3 regions of the Pediococcus inopinatus genome follow, and region 1 is predicted to be linked to each of the others. Evidence: predicted binding sites of a transcription regulator. Region 1 holds the regulator's gene; each other region holds the start of a gene.

Region 1 (2,252 bases):
AATCAGCTGCTTGTCTTCTGACGTCAACTTGTTTTCGTCTGTCTTCGAGCTTTCTACTGGTTTAGTTTCTGTACTTGAAGGACTCGCCGCATAAGCTTGTTTATGGGCCGTTTGGCTAGTAAAGCTTTTAGAAATCTGTTGTTGTAATTTCTTGGTGTTTAACTGATTGGTCACTAAATCCGTTGCTTGACCAATTTGACGGCTCATTTCAACTTCGTCAATTCCATACAAAAGGTGTTCACTCAAGATTAGTCGTTGGGCTTGATTAACAGACTCCCACTTGGTAAAACCATGACTCAGAAGGTCTTTTAATAATTTAAAATCAAAATCATTGTTTTCAACCTTGATTAGTTGATCCTCCGTTTGTGATTTGGCCTGCTTAAATTCTGCTTGAGTCTCACGAATTAAGAAATTAGGTTCTTTAATCGTGTTATCTGAAATGTGAAAAGCAGTCAAAAAATCAGTTGAAACATCTTTTAGATTTTTTTTATCAACTTGCGTTAGTTTAAACTGTGCAGCAAGTTCTTTAAACCGATTTTCACCAATGGCTTCAAGAAGCAAGCTGCTCAGCAAATCATCCTTAAAAAACGCGTCTGGTGATATAGGTCTGATCAATTGATACACAAAATAACGGCCAAGGTTATCTTGTCCTTCAAAAGATTTAAGTAATCCGATTCCCTCCAACTTTTGTCGACTCAAGTAGAAATTGGGTAAATCACAATTCAGAATATCAAATAATTCTAAATGCGACTTTCTCTCTGAACGAATGGTTGTCGGACTCATTTCGGTCCAAAGCGTCAAAAATAAGCTAAACGCCTTAGCTCCAATAATCGGTTGGTATAAAAAAGTAAGGACTTTTTGATCAAAATCGCTCAAATAGTCCCTTTGAGTAACTAAAAAACCATCTTTGGGGCTTAAATTAGCCCATCCCTCATTCATTATGACTCGCCACCATCATCTTTTTTGGAAGTTTTCTTTTTAGTCGCTTTGTCTTTTGCCATCATATCTTTCAATTCTGACATAAATACATTCATATCCTTAAATTGACGGTAGACACTGGCAAAACGAATATAAGCAATTTCATCGACTTTGGCCAGTAAGTTCATGACATACTCACCAATGATTTGGCTAGAAACTTCATTTTCGCCTAGGGCCCGAATTTTGTTTTCAACTTCATCCACAATTTTGGACATTTCGTCCATACCAACTGGCCGTTTTTCAGCAGAACGAATAAGCCCGCGGAGTAGTTTTTCTCGATTAAACTCTTCTCGTGTCCCGTTTTTCTTAATCACCAACAAAGGTGATGCTTCAATTCTTTCAAACGTTGTAAATCTAAAACCGCATGCTTCACATTCTCTTCTGCGGCGGATCACACGCCCATCATCTGTTGGACGACTATCCACCACTCGAGAACCATTGTGATGACAATGTGGACATCTCATGGGCACTCTACCTCCACTTACTAACGTAACTTACTATTGTCAAGCCATTTTACCACTTGCTGACGTGTTTCTTCAATAGACCCACTGTTATCAATCACAATATCAGCGAAACTAATTTTCTTTTCTAAGGACCACTGCGCCGTTATTCGCTGTTCAGCTTCTTTTTTAGAAAAGCCATCACGGCGGATTAAACGCTCCCGTTGAACGTTGGCATCACTCACAACAACCATAATTTGATCCACAAACTTCTGATATCCTTGTTCTAAGAGCAGTGGCGCGTCCAAAACAATTAATTTTGTCGACTCTTTTTTTTCTGCTTTTAATGTTTGTAGAATTTTCGTTCTAATTGCCGGTTGCATCACCGCATTAAGTTTTTGTAATTGCACAGAGCTTCCAAAAACAATTTTTCCTAACCGGTTTCGATTTAGCTTAGCACCATCAAAAATTGCATCCCCGAAAATTATCCGCAATTGGTCAGCAACTATAGTCCCTGGCTGCACAATCTCACGAGCAATCTGGTCTGCGTCAACGACTGGATACCCTAGTTTTTTTAAATAACTGCTAACCGTTGACTTCCCTGTAGCAATGCCACCAGTTAATCCTAAGATAACTGTCATTAACCTTTAACCTCAATTAATTTCTGACAAAACGGACAAAAATGAGTCCCCCGTTGAGCCACTTTAATCCGCTCAATCGCTGTACCACATCGTTCACAAGGTTTTCCAGTTCTTTGATAAACATGTAATTGATTTTGAAAACTTCCTGCATGTCCACTAGCATCCAGATATGAAAAAACGGTGGTCCCCTTTG
Region 2 (2,252 bases), 170 kb from region 1:
TGGTTTAACTGGGCCATTACTTTGGCTGTTGATATCAGTACAGTTTCAATCGTCATGAAATTCTGGTTGCCAAATGTCCCCGGTTGGGTATGGAGTGTGTTGGCGTTAGTACTAATTTTTTCCGTTAACGCTCTTACCGTCAAGGCCTTTGGTGAAACTGAATATTGGATGGCATTGATTAAGGTCGTTACAGTTATCATTTTCTTAGTAGTTGGTGTGGCCGTTATTTTTGGCATCATGGGTGGACATGCAACCTATTTAAATAATTTCACGTATAAAAAAGCGCCATTTGTTGGCGGAATTCCGATGATTCTTAGTGTATTCGTTGTCGCGGGTTTCTCATTTCAAGGAACTGAATTAATTGGGATTACAGCTGGTGAATCAGAAGCACCTGAAGAAAGTGTTCCTAAGGCGATTAACCAAGTGTTTTGGCGAATTATTTTATTCTATATTTTGGCGATTTTTGTGATTGCTTGCATTATTCCTTATACAAGTCCTGATTTGTTAGGATCTTCGGCAAGTGACGTTAAGATCAGTCCGTTCACCTTAGTCTTTCAACGAGCCGGGTTAGCCGGAGCAGCAAGTATCATGAACGCAGTTATTTTGACATCGGTCATCTCTTCGGCAAATTCAGGGATGTATGCTTCCACAAGAATGTTATACTCATTGGCTTTACAAGGGTATGCCCCAAAAACATTTGGATTAACAACAAAACGAGGAATCCCTTTAATGGCCTTGATTGGGACGACCATTGTTGGTGCGTTAACCTTTATCTCAAGTATTGAAGGCCCCCATATCTATATGTGGTTGGTTGCAGCAAGTGGTTTGACTGGATTTATTGCCTGGCTGGGGATTGCTATTTCTCATTTTCGCTTTCGTCGCGCATTTGTTAAACAAGGACACAAGGTGGAAGAACTTAAATATCATGCAAAATGGTTCCCATTTGGACCGATATTTGCTTTTGTAATTTGTTTGTTGGTCATTGCTGGCCAGGATCTTCATTCCTTTGCGACGTTTAACTGGGAAGCAATCGGAATTAGTTATATTAGTGTGCCAATCTTCATCGTTTTGTACGTATTCTATAAAGTGAAATATCATACGCATATTATTCCGTTGGACGAAGTTGATTTAACGCAACCCGATTTTATTTTAAAGTCTCGAAAAATCAAGAAATAAGTGTATAATGCAAGATGCTGTAATAAAAGAGAAATCATGGTAATTGGTTGATTTTTAAAACCATATATTGTTTTTGAATCTGAATATGCTACAATATATAGTATTAAAAGATGAATAAAGGGGAACTTCGAATGATTGCATTATCAGGTCCAATTGGAGCAGGAAAAACAACGTTAACGGAAATTTTATCTCAACATTTAGGCACAAAAGCTTATTATGAATCAGTTGATGATAACCAAATTTTGCCACTTTTTTACAAAGACCCTAAGCGCTACGCATTTTTACTGCAAATTTATTTTTTGAATCGACGTTTAGATGGCATCAAAGAAGCTTTTCAGACTAAAAATAGTGTGATGGATCGTTCGATTTATGAAGATTCACTTCTTTTCCATTTGAATGCAGATTTAGGACGGGCAACCAAGACAGAAGTGCAAATTTACGATTCTTTATTAACTAATATGATGGAAGAATTACCAGAAACCCATTATAAGAAAAATCCGGATTTATTGATTGATATCAACATTTCCTTTGATACGATGTTAAATCGGATTCAAAAACGAGGCCGTTCTTACGAACAAATTGATAATGACCCTAGCTTGTATGAATATTATCAGGATTTGAATCATCGTTATGCTGAATGGTATGACAATTATAACGAAAGTCCTAAGATTCAGATTGACGGGGATCAGTTTGATTTTGTAGAAGACCCACAGGCCCGTGAAAAGGTCATTCAAATTGTGGATAAAAAAATTGCTGAAATTTAGTTGTTTCTTGGAACTTTTTCGGTTATGATAAGTGTAAATAGTAAACGTGAAGCCTTTTTTAAGTAGATTTAAAGCGAGATAGAGCTAGTGAAAGCTATCAATCGAAACTCCGAGAGGCAAAAGCGGGTGAGTAATATCACACGGCTGCGGTCGTTAACCATAATTGAGGGTGCTGGTAACAGCAAACTTGGGTGGTACCGCGAAATAAAGTCTTTTCGTCCCAATTGATGGGATGAGAAGGCTTTTTATTGTGCAATTAAAAATTAGGAGGTTTTAATAATGTTAGATTTAAAAGAAATTCGAAATAATACG
Region 3 (2,252 bases), 900 kb from region 1:
TCCTCCTTGGCTACATTATACCATGTTCCCCCTAATGCGTTATTAACAAGTAGGTTAAATAACACAGAGTTGTCATAATCAATGCCAAAACATTAATCCATTTAAACATAACGATTAAAGCCAAATATTCTCGAAATGCTGCAAACGGCAAATAGTGCATGGTTGTAGGTGCGCTGATTCCCGTCATCGTAGAATTCAACTGTTTAGCAATTAAACCCGCGCGAAAGACATGAAAACTATTGGTTACAAAAACGGCTCGGTGAAAGACCTTTTCCTTTGTCATCAAGATTTGCGAAAATCGCAAGTTTTCATAAGTAGATGTAGATCGGTCCTCTTGAATAATTTTCGAATTTGAAATTCCAGCTTCGATCAAATAATCTCTCATCGCCTGGCTTTCAGATATAATCTCATCAGTCCCCTGACCACCAGAAACCACAAATTGAGGATGACCACCACGTTTTAGTTGTTTTCGATAAATAGCAATTCCCTTATCAAGGCGTTTTTGCAGAATTTTAGAAACAGTTCCATCAGGCAACAAGCCCGCCCCCAAAATGACGATAAAATCCACTGCATAACGAACTGGCAATTCATCGAGAACGGAAGCTACTGCGTATGAAATAAAACCAATCATGAAATACGCTGTCCATAAATAAAATATCCCCAATAAAACCCAAAGCAGTGAACTATGAAACATAAATAAATTAAGTAAGGTAAGAAAAAACATTGCTAAAATAAGAAAACCAACCATTTCCAACAATCGATATCCCGGATGAACGCCAACTTCTTGGATTAATCGCCGACTATAAATAATACAAGCTAACGCAAAAAGAGCCAGAGCAATCGGAATAATTATTGTAAACGCCAAGCTGCTAATCATTAATAACACTTGCATCCAGGGAGCTTGTGTTGCTTCAAGCCACTGCCAACCGGCAAAGAAAAAGCATATCACACTAGCAGTAAAAAAATAGCCATTTAAAAAACGACGTCGATCAGTTAACCATAATGTCACAAAAACAGCTAAACAAATACTGCCCCAATAGCTGAAATTCATCCTCTTCACCTCACTTCTCTATCTTCATTTTAGAAGGAATTTAACCAAAAGAAAAGTTTAAAACTTATTCATCTTTTATCGTTTTGTTTCCCTTACACCAAAAAAAAATTAAATTCAAGTCTTTCATTTAATTTATTTCGTAATACAATATATAGTGTTGATTGATTTTTAAATCAGAACATATAGTATATGGCCATATACATAGAAACAAGAGAGGAAGAGAAGCAAATGTCTAATTATTTACACTTTTTGGCACATCAATTGAAGGGGTGGCCTCAACAAAACTACTATCTATTTTTCTTCAGTCTTGGCTGTCAGATTATGACTCTAGTCAGTGCCCCAATCACAGCTTTAACCATCACAACTTTCATCGGAACAACTTTAGGTGTTTTATGTATTTTAGCAATTAACGCTGCTAAATCTGTTAACGGTTGGTTAGGAATTTTATCAGCAATTTGTTTTATTGTAACTGGTTTAGCCGCCAAAAACTACCTAAGTATGGCTGAACAATTGGCTTATGTTGTCACCCTTGATTTACCTGTTTTATTGAGTTCAAGCTGGAACGTCAACATGGTTTCTAAGATTCGTAAGTTCACTGGTAAAACTTGGTTTGTCGCAATTGCTTCAACCATCGTTGTTTACTTTGTTTCAGGATACTTAATTGGAACCTTCACCAACGATCCTCGTCCTTGGGTTGATGCAATTAGCTTCTCGATCAGTTTAACAGCTGGTGTGATTTGCTTCCTACGTTTCAACAACCAATACTTCTGGTGGGTTGCTTCAGGACTTGCTCAAATGGTTCTCTGGTTCATTTCATTCCGTCAAGGATCAGCAACACTTGCCATGTTTGTAAATAGCTCAATCTACTTGATCAATGATGTTTTGGCATTTACAACATCTCCATGGTATAACAAAAAAGAACGTGCTCGTCTTATTAAAGAAGAAACAAATTACGGCGAAGAAACAGCTGCCGACGTGTCACACGCACATGCTTAAACAACTAAAAAACGCCCTTTTAGCGACCGCTGAAGGACGTTTTTTTGTGATTTAAAACATAAAATTTTGAGCAAGACTGTAAATAAATTTCGGTTGCTGGACTCCTCGTAATTTTCAAAAAAATTCCTGAGTAGTAGACCAACTTCGTTTACTTTTATTTTGTCTTTCTCATCCCAAAAATTGCAGAAACGATTAATACAACAAC

Evidence for each region. Region 1 encodes NrdR, which represses ribonucleotide reductase genes. Its sites were predicted from a motif close to ACACNATATATNGTGT; they were not measured.
Region 2: PI20285_RS02455 (deoxynucleoside kinase) is a predicted target of NrdR. The motif match lies at 1,265-1,280, and genes of this name have one in related genera.
Region 3: pnuC (nicotinamide riboside transporter PnuC) is a predicted target of NrdR. The motif match lies at 1,194-1,209, and genes of this name have one in related genera.

What each region holds. Positions count from the first base shown of each region.
Region 1 covers NZ_CP019981.1:657,329-659,580, reverse strand. The annotation lists gene PI20285_RS03395 (replication initiation and membrane attachment family protein) at 1-939, opposite strand, end outside; gene nrdR (transcriptional regulator NrdR) at 939-1,442, opposite strand; gene coaE (dephospho-CoA kinase) at 1,463-2,059, opposite strand; gene mutM (bifunctional DNA-formamidopyrimidine glycosylase/DNA-(apurinic or apyrimidinic site) lyase) at 2,059-2,252, opposite strand, start outside.
Region 2 covers NZ_CP019981.1:491,776-494,027, forward strand. The annotation lists gene PI20285_RS02450 (amino acid permease) at 1-1,176, shown strand, start outside; gene PI20285_RS02455 (deoxynucleoside kinase) at 1,308-1,940, shown strand; gene serS (serine--tRNA ligase) at 2,220-2,252, shown strand, end outside.
Region 3 covers NZ_CP019981.1:1,558,413-1,560,664, forward strand. The annotation lists gene PI20285_RS07940 (YdcF family protein) at 32-1,051, opposite strand; gene pnuC (nicotinamide riboside transporter PnuC) at 1,280-2,047, shown strand; gene PI20285_RS07950 (GlsB/YeaQ/YmgE family stress response membrane protein) at 2,202-2,252, opposite strand, start outside.